One region of the Microbacterium sediminis genome, then DNA from elsewhere that is predicted to be linked to it. Evidence: predicted binding sites of a transcription regulator. Region 1 holds the regulator's gene; the other holds the start of a gene.
What was found. The regulator HspR, encoded in region 1, represses chaperone genes until heat shock. The targets are predictions, from matches to a motif close to AAGTTGAGTCNNNNNGACTCAACTT.
Positions count from the first base shown of each region.

Region 2: the regulator HspR is predicted to act here: its motif matches at 4,160-4,184, upstream of E3O41_RS13095 (ATP-dependent Clp protease ATP-binding subunit).

Region 1 is NZ_CP038256.1:247,504-255,373, forward strand. Features, by position in the region: gene dnaK (molecular chaperone DnaK) at 1-1,379, shown strand, start outside; gene E3O41_RS01225 (nucleotide exchange factor GrpE) at 1,379-1,987, shown strand; gene E3O41_RS01230 (DnaJ C-terminal domain-containing protein) at 2,000-2,980, shown strand; gene E3O41_RS01235 (heat shock protein transcriptional repressor HspR) at 3,095-3,532, shown strand; gene glgX (glycogen debranching protein GlgX) at 3,606-5,768, shown strand; gene glgP (alpha-glucan family phosphorylase) at 5,775-7,870, opposite strand, start outside.
Region 2 is NZ_CP038256.1:2,744,134-2,752,003, forward strand. Features, by position in the region: gene E3O41_RS13085 (ABC transporter permease) at 1-615, shown strand, start outside; gene E3O41_RS13090 (hypothetical protein) at 677-1,867, opposite strand; gene E3O41_RS13095 (ATP-dependent Clp protease ATP-binding subunit) at 1,989-4,136, opposite strand; gene E3O41_RS13100 (GlxA family transcriptional regulator) at 4,343-5,326, opposite strand; gene E3O41_RS14185 (hypothetical protein) at 5,444-5,599, shown strand; gene E3O41_RS14540 (DUF1272 domain-containing protein) at 5,605-5,745, opposite strand; gene E3O41_RS13110 (rhodanese-like domain-containing protein) at 5,742-6,155, opposite strand; gene E3O41_RS13115 (hypothetical protein) at 6,265-6,666, shown strand; gene E3O41_RS13120 (glycosyltransferase) at 6,673-7,870, opposite strand, start outside.

The DNA.
Region 1 (7,870 bases):
AGGGCAAGGAGGACGAGCTCATCCTCGTCTTCGACCTCGGTGGCGGTACCTTCGACGTCTCGCTGCTCGAGGTGGGCAAGGACGACGACTTCTCGACCATCCAGGTGCGCGCCACCGCCGGTGACAACCGCCTCGGCGGCGACGACTGGGACCAGCGCATCGTCGACTACCTGATCAAGCAGTTCAAGGACTCGACGGGCGTCGACGTCTCGAGCGACAAGATCGCGCTGCAGCGCCTCAAGGAGGCCGCGGAGCAGGCCAAGAAGGAGCTGTCGAGCTCGACGTCGACGAGCGTCAACCTGCCGTACCTGTCGCTCACCGAGAACGGCCCCGTGTCGCTGAGCGAGACGATCACCCGCGCCAAGTTCGAGGACCTCACCAAGGACCTCCTCGAGCGCACCAAGAAGCCGTTCGACGACGTCATCCGCGAGGCCGGCATCAAGGTGTCGGACATCGCGCACGTCGTGCTCGTCGGCGGCTCGACCCGCATGCCCGCCGTGAGCGACCTCGTCAAGCGCGAGGCCGGCAAGGAGCCCAACAAGGGCGTGAACCCGGACGAGGTCGTCGCCGTCGGCGCCGCCCTGCAGGCCGGTGTCCTCAAGGGCGAGCGCAAGGACGTCCTGCTCATCGATGTGACCCCCCTGAGCCTCGGCATCGAGACCAAGGGCGGCATCATGACCAAGCTCATCGAGCGCAACACGGCCATCCCGACCAAGCGCAGCGAGACCTTCACCACCGCCGACGACAACCAGCCGTCGGTGGCGATCCAGGTGTTCCAGGGCGAGCGCGAGTTCACCCGCGACAACAAGCCGCTCGGCACGTTCGAGCTGACCGGCATCGCCCCGGCCCCGCGCGGCATCCCGCAGATCGAGGTCACCTTCGACATCGACGCGAACGGCATCGTGCACGTCTCGGCGAAGGACAAGGGCACCGGCAAGGAGCAGTCGATGACCATCACGGGCGGCTCGTCGCTGCCCAAGGAGGACATCGAGCGCATGGTCCGCGAGGCCGAGGAGCACGCGGCCGAGGACAAGAAGCGCCGCGAGGCCGCCGAGGTCCGCAACCAGGCCGAGACGCTCTCGTACTCGATCGAGAAGCTGATCCAGGAGAACGCCGACAAGCTGCCCGCCGACGTCAAGGACTCGGTGCAGGCCGACGTCGACGCCCTCAAGACGGCGCTGGCCGGCGAGGACGACGACGCCGTGAAGACCGCGTTCGACAAGCTCAACGAGAGCCAGACGAAGCTCGGCGAGGCGATCTACGCGCAGTCGCAGGCGGACGCCGCGGCCGCATCCGAGAGCACCCCGACGGAGGAGACGTCCTCGGATGAGGACGTCATCGACGCCGAGGTCGTGGACGACGAGGACGAGAAGAAGTAATGGCCGGCAAGGACTTCGACGAGAACGACGAGGTCCAGCCTGGCGCCGAGGGGCCGGAGGCGAACGCTTCCGGCCCCGACGCGCAGGCGGACGAGCAGCCCGCGCCCGAGGCGGAGGCCGAGGCGCTGACGGTGGACGACATCCTCGGCGCCGAGCAGACCGACGAGGCCGCCGAGGCCGAGCACAGCGACTACGAGACGCAGCTGCTGCACGACCTCAAGCGGCTGCAGGCGGAGTACGCGAACTACCGCCGCCGCACCGAGGAGCAGCGCCAGCTCGAGATCGATCGCGCCAAGGGATCGGTCGCCAAGGGCCTGCTGCCCGTGCTCGACGACCTCGATCGCGCTGCCAAGCACGGCGACCTGCAAGAGGGAACCGCGTTCGCGCTCGTGGCCGAGAAGCTGCGCGGCGTGGCCGAGCGCATGGGCCTGACGACGTACGGGGCCGCGGGCGATGCCTTCGACCCGCAGCAGCACGAGGCCGTGTTCCAGCAGCCCGTGCCCGGCACGACCGAGTCGACCGTGCTCGAGGTGGTCGAGGTCGGGTACCGGCTGGGCGACGTCGAGCTGCGGCCGGCGAAGGTCGTGGTCGCCGTGCCGGCGGAGTAAGGCAGGAGACGGATGGCCAGTCAGGACTGGTTCGACAAGGACTTCTACAAGGTCCTGGGGGTCTCGAAGGACGTCTCCGAGAGCGATCTGAAGAAGACGTATCGCAAGCTCGCGCGGAAGTATCACCCGGACTCCAACCCGGGGGACACCGCCGCCGAGGCGAAGTTCAAGGAGATCAGCGAGGCCTACTCGGTGCTCTCCGACCCGGAGCAGCGCCGCGAGTACGACGAGCTGCGCGCCATGGGCTCGGGCGCCCGCTTCACGGCGAGCGGATCGAGCGGCGGCGGGTTCGAGGACGTCTTCAGCCGCTTCACGACCAGCCGCGGATCGTCGGCCGACTTCGACGACATCTTCTCGATTTTCAACCAGACCCGCGGCGGCGGGTTCGGGACGGGACGGTTCGGTCAACCCAGCGGCGGGTTCCAGGGCTTCGGCGGCCCCACGAAGGGGCAGGACCTGCGGGCGAACACGACGATCGACTTCGTCACCGCCGCGAAGGGCGAGACCGTGACGCTGCAGAGCGGCGACGGCAAGCCCTTCAAGATCAAGATCCCGGCGGGCGTGGCCGACGGCCAGAAGATCCGGCTGCGCGGTCGCGGGCGCCCGTCGCCCGACGGCGGCGACAACGGCGACATCGTCGTGGAGGTCAAGGTGCGCCCGCACCCGGTCTTCACCCGCGACGGGCTGAACCTGCGTGTCGCCGTGCCGGTGACCTTCACCGAGGCGGCCCTGGGCGCGACGATCGAGGTGCCGACGCTGGACGGCGACGTGGTGAAGCTGCGCGTCACGCCGGGCACGCCCTCGGGGCGGGTGCTGCGCGTCAAGGGCCGCGGCATCACGTCGAAGAACGGCACGGGCGATCTGCTCGCCGAGGTGCAGGTGGTGGTGCCGGGCCACCTCACCGACGCGCAGCGCGAGGCCCTCGAGCGCTTCCACGAGGTGGAGCCGCCCGAGAACCCGCGCGCCGACCTGATTGCGCGCGCAAAGGGCTGATCGCGATGACCCGCGAGACTGCAGCGCCGCGCCGAGACAGCAGACACGGGATGCTGTCTCGGCGCGGGCGTGCAGTCTCGGTGATGATGGCAGGACGAGCGAGGAGGTGGACGGATGAGCGACGAGTACGAGATCGATGAGGACGCGCCCGTCTTCGCCATCGCCGTCGCCGCGGAGCTGGCGGGCATGCACCCGCAGACGCTGCGCCAGTACGACCGGATCGGGCTGGTGGTGCCGGGGCGCACGCGCGGCGGGTCGCGCCGCTACTCGGCGCGCGACATCGCCCAGCTGCGCGAGGTGGCCCGGCTCTCGGGCGAGGGGATGAGCCTCGCCGCGATCGCGCGCGTGCTCGACCTGGAGGACGAGGTGCGCGACCTGCGCCGGCGGGTGCGCGCCCTGGAGGAGCGGCTGGAGGCCGAGATCGCCTCGCGCCCCGGCGCCCGGGTGTTCGCGGCGGGGGCGACGGGATCGGTCGTCACGCTGCGGGCGGGCACGCGCGTGCGCCGCAGCGCCGAGCTGATGCTCTGGACGCCGCCCTCGTCGCCGCGCTGACGGTCCCGCTGGGTCGCAAGACGCACCCGGCGCACCTGCCGGGCAATCGGCGGGGCCACGGCATCATGGGGGTATGAGCCCGCAGCTGTGGACCCGCCTCGGAGAGACCGTCGGCATCTGGCCGGGCCGGGAGTGGCCGCTCGGCGCGACGTGGACCCCCGAGAGCACGAACTTCGCCGTGTACGCCCCCAACGCCACGCGGGTGCACCTGTGCCTGTTCGGCGACGACGACCGCGAGACCTCGTACGAGCTCACCGAGCAGACCCTCGGCATCTGGCACGGCGCCCTGCCCGACATCCGGCCGGGGCAGCGCTACGGCTACCGCGTGGACGGTCCGTGGGATCCGGCGAACGGGTACCGCTTCAATCCGCACAAGCTGCTGCTGGATCCGTACGGCCTCGCCACGAGCGGCACGGTCATCGCCGAGCAGCCGATCTTCGGCGCCCGCGAGGACGACCCGGCGGTGCGCGACGACACCGACTCGTCCGCCTACACCGGGCGCAGCGTCGTGGTCGACCCGTCGTTCGACTGGGAGGGCGATCGACCCCTCGGCACCCGCTGGCGCGACACGGTCATCTACGAGCTGCACGTGAAGGGCTTCACGAAGCTGCACGATCGGGTGCCCGAGCCGCTGCGGGGCACGTACGCCGGCCTGGCCCAGCCCGCCGTGATCGAGTACCTCCGCGACCTCGGCGTCACCGCCGTGGAGCTGCTGCCCGTGCAGCAGTTCTTCTCGGAGCCGGCGCTGCTCGAGCGGGGCCTGAGCAACTACTGGGGCTACAACACCATCTCGTACTTCGCGCCCGACGCCTCGTACAGCTCGTCGGGCGACCGCGGCGGCCAGGTCGCGGAGTTCAAGAGCATGGTCAAGGAGCTGCACCGGGCGGGGATCGAGGTGATCCTCGACGTCGTCTACAACCACACCGCCGAGGCCGGTCCCGACGGCCCCACGCTGTCGTTCCGCGGGCTGGACGATCGCGGGTTCTACAAGCGCGTCATCCCGGCCGAGGGTGCCGGCTTCGACGACACGTACTGGGACGTCACCGGCTGCGGCAACACGGTCGACGCCTGGAACCCGCTCGCGCTGCGGCTCATCCTCGATTCGCTGCGCTACTGGGTCACCGAGATGCACGTCGACGGCTTCCGGTTCGACCTCATGTCGGCCCTCACCCGCACCGGCTACGAGGTCGACTTCGCGTGCGCCCTGCTCATCGCGATCGATCAGGACCCGATCCTGCGCCACGTCAAGCTCATCGCCGAGCCGTGGGACGTCTCGATGGACGGGTATCTCGTCGGGCGCATGCCCCCGCCCTGGGCGGAGTGGAACGATCAGTACCGCGACACCATCCGCGACTTCTGGCGCGGTCAGGGGACGATCCGCAACGTCGCCACGCGGCTGGCCGGCTCGAGCGACCTGTACGCCGACGACGGCCGCTCCGCCTCGAACTCGGTCAACTTCATCACCGCGCACGACGGCTTCACCGTGCGCGACCTGGTCAGCTACGACCACAAGCACAACGAGGCCAACGGCGAGGACAACCGCGACGGCACCGACAACAACCGCTCCTGGAACCACGGCGCCGAGGGCGAGACCGACGACGCGGCGATCGTGGCCGAGCGGCGGCGCCAGGCCGCCAACCTCATGCTCACGCTGTGCCTGTCGAACGGCGTGCCCATGATCACGGCCGGCGACGAGCGGGGCCGCACCCAGGGCGGCAACAACAACGCCTACTGCCAGGACAACGAGATCTCGTGGGTCGACTGGAGCGCCGACAACGCCTGGCTCGACGTGTACGAGCTCACGAAGGCCGCGCTGCGGCTGCGGCGCGAGCACCCCGCGCTGCGGCAGCGGCACTGGTTCGAGGGGCGTCCGACGATCGAGGGCGGACCGTTCGATCTGGCCTGGCTGCACCCGGACGGCCGCGTCATGACCGACGCCGACTGGGGCGACGCCGGGCAGCGGGCGATCGGCATGTACGTGTCGGGGCGCCCGCTGCGCGAGCCCGGCCCGCGCGGCGAGCAGCTCACCGACGCGTCGTTCCTGATCTGGTTCACCTCGGGCGCCGACCCGATCGAAGCCCGCATCATGCCGCAGCAGTGGGAGCCCGCGTTCCGCGTGGTGCTCTCGACCGACCCCGGGGTGACCGAGGGCACCGTCTGCCGCGCGGGCGAGGGGATCACCGTGGGCGGCCGCTCCGTCGTCGTGATGCAGTCGCTCGACGACGGGGCCGACTGACCCCGCCTACGCCAGCGCGGCCAGGCCGAGCTCGGTGGTGGTGGCGAGGAGCGGATGGACCGGCACCACGCGCACGGTGTAGCCGAACGGGCCCGCCCGATCCAGCAGCACCTCGCCCGTGAAGGCCGCGCGCGATTCCTCGAACCGCTCGCTCAGCGAGAGCGGGGCCACCCGCAGCGAGGTGAGACGATCGTCGCCCTCGGCGCGGCCGTGCACGAGCTGCACCTGGACGTCGTCGGGCGAGAGGTCGCCCAGGGCCACGTCGGCGCGGACCCGCAGCGAGGCCCCGACCTCGGCGACCTCGTCCACGCCGCTGGATTCCACGTGCTCCACCCGCACGCCCGGCCACGCCGTGCGCACGCGGCCCTTCCACGCTGCCAGCTCGACGGCCCCGGCGTAGTCGGCGCCGAGCGCCCGCGCGTTGCGCGCGGCGGGCGTGTACAGGGCGTTCACGTAGTCGCGCACCATCCGCGACGCCAGCACCTTCGGGCCCAGCGACTCGAGGGTGTGGCGCATCATCTCCATCCATCGCACCGGGATCCCGGCCGCGTCGCGGTCGTAGAACCGGGGCGCGATCTCGCGCTCCAGCAGCTCGTACAGCGCGGCCGCCTCGAGATCGTCGCGGTGGTTCGGGTCGTCCACGCCGTCGGCCGACGGGATCGCCCACCCGTTCTCGCCGTCGAACCACTCGTCCCACCAGCCGTCGAGGATCGACAGGTTCAGCCCGCCGTTGAGCGCCGCCTTCATGCCGCTCGTGCCGCACGCCTCGTAGGGGCGCAGCGGGTTGTTCAGCCACACGTCGCAGCCCGGGTAGAGCACCTGGGCCATCTGGATCTCGTAGTCGGGCAGGAACACGATGCGATGGCGCACCTCGGCGTCGTCGGCGAAGCGCACGAGCTGCTGGATGAGCGCCTTGCCGCCGTCGTCGGCGGGGTGCGACTTGCCGGCGATGACGAGCTGGATGGGCCGCTCGGGGTCGAGCAGCAGCGCCTTGAGGCGCTCGGGGTCGCGCAGCATCAGGGTGAGGCGCTTGTACGAGGGCACGCGGCGGGCGAAGCCGATCGTGAGCACATCGGGCGAGAGCGCGTCGTCGATCCAGGTCAGCTCGGCGTCCACGGCGCCGCGGTGCAGCCACGAGGCCCGCACCCGGCGGCGCGCGTCGTGCACGAGGCGCTCGCGCATGCGCCGCTTGGCCGCCCAGATGCGCTCGAAGCCGATGTCGTTGAACACCCGGGCGAGGGCGCCCGCCTCACCGTCGAGCTCGGCACCCGACTCGTCGAACATGTCGAGGAACTCGCGTGCCACCCACGTGCGGGCGTGCACGCCGTTGGTGATCGATCCGATCGGCACCTCGGCCTCGTCGAAGTCGGGCCACAGGCCGTTGAACATCTCGCGGCTCACGTGCCCGTGCAGCGTCGAGACGCCGTTGGCCCGCTGCCCGAGGCGGAAGCCCATCACCGCCATGTTGAACACGCCGGGGTCGCCGCCCTCGTAGTCCTCGGCGCCCAGGGCGAGCACCCGATCGGTGGGCACTCCCGGGAGCACGCCGCCGTCGGCGGCGAAGTACTGCTCGATGAGCGAGCGCGGGAACCGGTCGATGCCCGCCGGTACCGGCGTGTGGGTGGTGAACACCGTCGACGCGCGCGACATCTCCAGCGCGTCGTCGAAGCCGAGGCCCGGGCCGCCGTCGCCGACCGTGAGCTCGCGGATGCGCTCCAGGCCCTGGAACCCGGCGTGGCCCTCGTTGGTGTGGTAGACCTCGGGCTCCGGGGCGCCCGTGATCCGGCAGTAGGCACGCAGGGCTCGCACGCCGCCCACGCCGAGCAGCAGCTCCTGGCGCAGCCGGTGCTCGCCGCCGCCGCCGTAGAGGCGATCGGTGATGTCGGCGTAGTTCTGCGGGTTGCCGTCGACGTCGGTGTCGAGCATGAGCAGCGGCACGCGGCCGACGCGGGCCACCCAGATCCGCGCCTTCAGGTCGGGCCCGCCGGGCAGGGCGAGCGAGATCGTCGCGATCTGCCCGTCCGCCTCGCGCAGCGGGCTGATCGGCAGCTCGTCGGGGTCGAGCAACGGGTACGACTCCTGCTGCCACCCCTCGCGCGAGA
Region 2 (7,870 bases), 300 kb from region 1:
GCGCTGAGCTTCGCGATGCCGATCTCGACCGCGGTGGTGGAGGAGAAGCAGACGCGCGTGATCGAGATCCTCATCTCCACGATCCCCGCCCGCGTGCTGCTGGCGGGCAAGGTGCTCGGCAACCTCGTGCTGGCGATGGGGCAGATCCTGCTCATCATCGCCGCGGCGACGATCGCCCTCGCCGTGACGGGCCAGTCCGACATCCTCCGCGACGTCGGCGCGCCCATGGCGTGGTTCGCGGTGTTCTTCCTCTTCGGCTTCCCGCTGCTGTCGGCCATGTTCGCCGCCGCCGGCGCGATGGTGTCGCGTCAGGAGGACATCAGCCCGACCGTCATGCCGATCATGTACCTCGTGATGATCCCGTACTTCCTCGCGGTGTTCCTCGGCGGCAACCCGATCGTGATGACGATCATGTCGTACGTGCCGTTCTCGGCGCCGGTGGCGATGCCGATCCGGCTGTACTTCGACGAGGCGCTGTGGTGGGAGCCGATCATCTCGCTCGTGATCATGGCGGCCACCGCCGTGGCGATCGTGCTGCTGGGCGCGCGGATCTACGAGAACTCGCTGCTGCGCATGGGCGGGCGGGTCAAGCTCGCCGAGGCGCTGAAGGCCTGACGCCGCAGATGCCGAGGGGCTCCGACCGGTCGCGGTCGGAGCCCCTCGTGCGTCGGGCGCGTCAGTCGATCGACAGCGCGTCGATCGTCTCGCCCAGCGTGGCCGAGGTGAAGTCCTCGGCGGGGCAGGACAGGTAGGCGTACATCGTCGCGCCCGAGTCGACAAGGCTGCGGAAGTACCAGCGCTCGAGGTACTCCGACCCGTCGCTCCACGTGAGCGTGGAGTCGAACGTGGCGAACTCGATCGTGCCGGCCGAGGACTCCAGCGCGACGGAGCCGACCTCGGTGAACTGCTCGTCGACGATCTCGGTGCCCATGCCGATCTCCTCGAAGTACGCGGGGAAGTCCGCCGCCGTGGCCGCCGCGTCGTCGGCCGCGGCCGGGTCGGCGCCGTAGAGATCCATCGTCTGCGCCTCGAACACGCACGAGTCGGTCTCGTGCTCGGCGAAGGTGTAGAAGTCGTCCTGATCGGAGACGCTCCAGCCCTCGAGCCCCGGCACCGCGAAGGCCAGCTCGAGCGGCGCGTCCATGACGGCGGTGAGCGGATAGTCGGCGCTCGCGCTGCCCGCGCCGGTGTCGCCGGTGCCGGTGTCGCCGGTGTCGGTGTCGCTCGTGCCCGTGTCCTCGCCGGGGCCGGCCGTCTCGGTGTACGGCATGACGAGGTTGATCACGGCCACCACGGCGACGACCGCGCCCAGCACGACGACGGCACCCACGCCGATCGTCCACCAGGCCCACGTGGGCATGCCCTTCCGCTTGGCGGGCTGCGCGGCCGCGCCGTAGGGCTGCGTGCCGTACGGAGCGGGCTGGGACCCATAGGCCGCCGGCTGCGGCGCGCCGTACGCGGGCTGCGTGCCGTACGGGCCCGGCTGCTGGCCGTACGGCGCCGCGGGCTGCCCGGTGGGCTGAGCCGCCGGCTGGCCGGTGGGCTGCGCGCCGTAGGGAGCGGTGGGCTGGGCGCCGTAGGCGGCGGGCTGCTGCCCGGAGGCGGCGGGCGCGGGCTGCTGCGGCGCCGCCGGGTCGTGCGGCGTGCCGGGCGTCGCCCGGGCGGCATACGGGTCGTACGACCCACCCTGCGCGGCGCGGGCCGCGTACGGGTCGTGCGGCGCGGCCGGGGCCGCCTGCGGCGCGGCCGGCTGCTGCTCCCACGGCAGCGGCGGCAGCGGCGGCATGCTCACCGGCGGCGTGGGCGCCCCGTTCTGATCGTTGTGCTGGCCGTCCTGTCCGGACAGCTCCGGCGTGGTCCCGCTCATGATGGTCCCCCTCTTCCCCCTCGAGTATTCCGCGCGGGAAGGGTCCGAGACAACGCGCACAGCGGGCAGGAGTCCCCACCGACGCCGTCGACGGGGGAGCGGGCTCCCGGCGCCCGACCGGTCAGGCCTCGGCGGGGCCCTGGCTCGTCACGGCGAGCTCGTCGCCCGATGCGGCCACGTCCACCCGCACGGCGTCGCCGTCGCGCACGCCGCCCGAGAGGATCGCGCGCGCCAGCCGATCCTGGATCTCCGTCTGGATGAGACGCCGCAGCGGACGGGCGCCGAACACCGGGTCGTAGCCGCGCTCGGCCAGCCACGCGCGCGCGTCGGGCGTGACGGCCAGCGTGAGGCGGCGATCGGCGAGGCGCGCCTGCAGCAGATCGACCTGCAGCTCCACGATCTGCGCCAGGTCGTCCTGGCTCAGCGCGTGGAACATCACGATGTCGTCGAGCCGGTTGATGAACTCCGGCTTGAACGCCGCGTGCACCAGCTGCATCACCTGATCGCGCTTGGTGTCGGGCGAGATCGTCGGGTCGACGAGGATGGGCGATCCGATGTTCGACGTGAGGATGAGGATGACGTTCTTGAAGTCGACCGTGCGGCCCTGCCCGTCGGTGAGGCGGCCGTCGTCCATGACCTGCAGGAGCACGTCGAACACCTCGGGGTGGGCCTTCTCGACCTCGTCGAGCAGCACCACGCTGTAGGGGCGGCGGCGGACGGCCTCGGTGAGCTGGCCGCCCTGGTCGTAGCCGACGTACCCCGGAGGGGCGCCGACGAGCCGGCTCACCGAGTGCTTCTCGCCGTACTCCGACATGTCGATGCGCACCATCGCCTGCTCGTCGTCGAAGAGGAACTCGGCGAGCGCCTTGGCCAGCTCGGTCTTGCCGACGCCGGTCGGGCCCAGGAACAGGAACGATCCGGTGGGGCGGTTCGGGTCGCTGATGCCGGCGCGCGATCGCCGCACGGCGTCGGCCACGGCGCGCACGGCGTCCTTCTGCCCGATGAGGCGCCGGCCCAGCTCCGACTCCAGGTGCAGCAGCTTCTCGGTCTCGCCCTGCATGAGCCGCCCCACGGGGATGCCGGTCCACGCCGCGATCACCTGGGCGATGTCCTCCTCGGTCACCTGATCGCCCACCATGCGCTCGTCGGACTGCTCCACGCGCTCGGCCTCGGCCAGCTCGCGCTCGAGCGCCGGGATCTCGCCGTACAGCAGGCGCGAGGCCTTCTCGAGGTTGCCCTCGCGCTGGGCGCGCTCGGACTCCACGCGCGCGGCGTCGAGCTTGGTCTTGAGGTCGCCGACCCGGTTGAGCGAGGCGCGCTCGGTCTCCCACCGCGCCTGCAGCCCGCCCAGGCGCTCCTCCTGCTCGGCGAGCGTCTCGCGCAGCTTCGCGAGACGCTCCTTGCTGGCGGGATCCTTTTCCTTCTTGAGGGCGAGCTCCTCGAGCTTGAGGCGATCGACGTGCCGGCGCAGCTCGTCGATCTCCAGCGGGGCGGAGTCGATCTCCATGCGCAACCGGCTGCCGGCCTCGTCGATGAGGTCGATCGCCTTGTCGGGCAGCTGGCGGCTCGGGATGTAGCGGTGGCTGAGCGACGCGGCCGCGACGAGCGCGCCGTCCGAGATCGCGACCTTGTGGTGCGCCTCGTAGCGCTCCTTGAGGCCGCGCAGGATCGCGATCGTGTCCTCGACGCTGGGCTCGCCCACGTACACCTGCTGGAAGCGGCGCTCGAGCGCGGCGTCCTTCTCGATGAACTCGCGGTACTCGTTGAGCGTCGTGGCGCCGATCATCCGCAGCTCGCCGCGGGCGAGCATCGGCTTGAGCATGTTGGCCGCGGCGACGGAGCCCTCGCCGCCGCCCGCGCCCATGAGCACGTGCAGCTCGTCGATGAACGTGATCACGCGGCCCTCGGACTCGGTGATCTCCTTGAGCACGTTCTTGAGGCGCTCCTCGAACTGGCCGCGGTACATCGCGCCGGCCACGAGCGCCGAGATGTCGAGGGCGATGAGCTCCTTGCCCTTGAGGCTCTCGGCCACGTCGCCCGCGACGATCCGCTGCGCGAGCCCCTCGACCACGGCCGTCTTGCCGACGCCGGGCTCGCCGATCAGCACCGGGTTGTTCTTCGTGCGGCGGGTGAGCACCTGGCTGACGCGCCGGATCTCGCTGTCGCGCCCGATGACGGGGTCGAGCTTGCCCGCGCGGGCGCGCTCGGTGAGGTTGATCCCGAACTGCGCGAGGGCGCTCTGCTCCTCCTGCTGCGGCTGCTCCGCCATGTCCCCTCCAATGATCCCGTGCGAACTTGAGTCGCTCTCACTCAACTTTAGCAACCGCACCGCCGCAGCGGAACCCCGCCCGACCCCGCGGCGCCGCGTCTTCACGCCGAGACTGCAGGCCTGCGCCGAAACAGCAGACGCTGCACGCTGTCTCGGCGCAAACCTGCAGTCTCGCGGATCACGGCCGGCCGCAGCCGCCGCCCGCGTCAGGCCAGCGCGAGCTCGGCCGCGGGCTCGTCCACGCAGGCGAAGCGCGCGCGGTAGGCGGTGGGGCTCGTGCCCAGGGCGCGAGCGAAGTTCTGCCGCAGCACCGCCGCCGAGCCGAAACCGCATTCGGCCGCGATCCGGTCGAGGCCCCAGTCCGTGCGCTCCAGCAGACGCTGCGCCTGCAGCACGCGCTGGCGGGCCAGCCACGCCGCGGGGGTCGTGCCGTGATCGGCCTTGAAGCGCCGGGCGAAGGTTCGCGGCGACATGTGGGCGTGGGCGGCGAGGTCCTCGACCGAGAGCTCGCGCTGCAGGTTCGCGATCGCCCAGTCGAGCGTCGGCGACAGCGACATGCCCTGCGCCTCGGGCAGGGGGTGGAGGATGAACTGCGCCTGACCGCCGTCGCGCTGCGGCGCGACCACCATGCGCCGGGCGACGATGTTCGTCAGCTCGGCGCCGATCTCCTGCCGCAGCAGGTGCAGGCAGGCGTCGATCCCCGCCGCCGTTCCGGCGCTCGTGATGATGCGCCCCTCCTGCACGTAGAGCACATCGGGATCGATCGTCACGCGCGGATAGCGCCGGGCCATCTCGTCGGCGTACATCCAGTGCGTCGTCGCGCGCTTGCCGTCGAGCACGCCCGCGGCGCCGAGGGTGAACGAGCCGCTGCACACGCTCAGCACCCAGGCGCCGCGCTCGACGGCGCGGCGCACGACGTCGATCACCCGCGGGTCCACGTGGTCCCAGTACGGATGCGGGGTCGCGGTGACGACGACCACGTCGGCCTCGTCGGCGAACGACAGGTCGTTGTCGATCTGCAGCGAGAAGCCCATCTTCGTGCGGACCAGGCCGGGATCGGGCGTGACGGGGCGGAAGTCGAACGTGGGCACGCCCTGATCCGAGCGATCGAGGCCGAACGCCTCGCAGACCACGCCGAACTCGAACACCGCGGCCCCGTCGAGCACGATGCAGGCGACCTTCTGGATCATCGATCCTCCCGTTGGCAGAAGTCCTGCGACCGGCGGCGATCGTCGTGGCAGGAATCCGTTGGATTGCGTCGATCCTGCCACTCGTGGCCGGATCAGCGCAACCGTAGCTTTTCGGTCATGAGCGTTCTCCTCGGGATCATCGTCATCGCGGTCGTCGTCGCCAGCGTCGCGGCCACCCTCTGGGTGCTGCCCAACGACGGGTACGGCCAGCGGGTGTTCGGCACCGATGACTGGGCGCACCGCCCGGATCACGCCCCTCGGATCGACAGCTGACCGGCTCACACCGGATTCAGCTCGCCCCGGCAGTTCGGGCAGCGACCGTCGGGGAACGTCGCCACGCACGCGGCGCACCAGGTGCAGGCGAACGAGCACGCGAGAAACGGCCCCTCCGCGCCGTCGCAGCGCTGACAGACGGTCACCGCACGCCCGCGGTCAGCGGATCGACCGGGCCGCGCCGCTCGCCCTCATCCGTCACGACCGGGTACCCCTCGCGCGCCCAGTACTCGAAGCCGCCGATCATCAGGCGCACGTCGTACCCGAGCTCGGCGAACGCCAACGCCGCCTTGTCGCCGCCGTTGCAGCCCGGGCTCCAGCAGTACACGACCACGGCCGTGCCCGCGGGGATCTCGGCGGCGGCGCGCGCCGGGATCTCGCGGGTGGGCAGGTGGATCGCGCCCTTCGCGCGCCCCTGCGCCCACGCCTCGGCCGAGCGCGTGTCGACGAGCACGAAGGCCTCCCCGGCCTTCTGCGCGGCGTACACGTCGGCGGGATCGGTCTCGACCGCGAGCTTGGCGCGGTAGTGGGCGGCGATGTCGGCGGGAGTCGTCATGCTCGAACGGTAGGCGGCCGCCGCGATCGGCGGGGGCCCCTGCCGCGCACTTGGCAGGATCCGGGCGAACAGTGGCAGGGCGTGCCCCGCGGGGACTACCCTCGGCGGCATGAGCGCCCCCGGTCTTCCCCCCTACGGCCAACCGGCGTCGAGCTATCCCGGCGTGATGGCCGGAAGCCCGACGGAGCCGGCCACCAGCGGGCGCACGCTCGCCTGGACCTCGATCGCGCTGGCGGCGCTCGTCACGATCGCGCAGCCGGTGATCCAGATGGTGCTGCTCGGCATGATGAGCGGGCAGGGCTCGAGCCTGACGACGGCGCAGTACGGCCTCGCGACGGCCATCGCCGGCGGCGTGTACTGCGTGATCGCGGTCGTGGGGCTCGTGCTCGGCCTCGTCGCGGCGCGCGGGTCGGCACGCCTGCTCAGCGGGATCGGCATCGGCGCCAACGGCCTCGTGCTGGCCGGGTTCGCGGCCGGCCTGCTCGTGCAGCCGCTCTACGCCGTGCTCTGAGCCGGTTCAGCGCGCGAGCACGCGCTCGTACACCGCGAGCATCTGCGCCGTGCTCGCCGACTGCCGGAACCGCTCGCGCACCGAGGGATCGGGCGCGGGAGCGGTGCCGGATCGGATGTCGGCGGCCGCGCGCCGCAGCGTCGCGGCGAGCGCGTCGACCGACGCATCGGCGTGGCCGGGCTCGCCCACCCGCCACACGCCGGCGCCGACCTCGGCGGCGATGTCGGGGTCGCTCATCACGCTCGGGGTTCCCAGCGCCGCGGCCTCGAACGGCGTCATGCCCTGGGTCTCGAAGCCGATCGACGTCTGCACCAGGGCATCCGCGGCCGCGATGCGCGCGAGGGTCTGCTCGTACGGCAGCCCGCCGAGGAAGGTCACGATCTCGCCCAGGCCGTAGCGGGCCACGACGCGCCGCGCGGCGCGGGACTGCGCGCCGCCGCCGATCACCTCGACCCGCATCGGCGCCCCGGCGCGCGCGACGGCCTCGAGGAACGGCAGCAGCCGCTTCTCGGGGCTCATCCGGCCCACCCAGAGGAACGTCGGCACGGCCGGCGGCGCGGCCGGCTCGACCCGCTCGGCGCGCATGCGGTCGAGCAGGTCGTCGTCCATGCCGTTCCAGATGGCGTCGACCGCGGGGAAAACCCCGTGGCTCTCCAGCCGCCGCGCGAAGTGCCCCGACGGCGCGGTCACCGCCGAGGCCCCCGAGGCGAGCCCCCGCAGGTAGGCCCACCCGTCCGTGCCGCGCCCCGTGCCCGGCAGCGCCCGGCGGCGCCACAGGTTGAGCCCGCGCAGCAGGAGCTCCGGGAACGGCGTGGTCGCCCGCAGGCCCACGTCGACGCGGTTGTGCATCGTGTGCACGACGGGCAGGCCGTGGCGGCGCGCGTAGCGGTAGCCGAGGAACGCGCCCCAGAAGTCCGCCTGCACGTGCACGACGTCGGGCGCGGGACGGTCGCGGAGCGCGCGCTCGACCGCCCCGTCCGCGCGGCGCCCCGGCCAGGTGACCGAGTACTCGCGATCGATCGTCGCGATCATCGACGGCAGATCGGCATACGCCGGGTCGTCGGCGTGGATGCGGGAGCGCGGTCCGTGGCGCCGCGGCGCGACGATCGTCACCGTGTGGCCCGCCCGCTCGAGGTACCGCCGCTGCAGCCGGGTCGAGACCTGCGCGCCGCCCAGCGTCTCGACGTGCTGGTCGGCGAACATG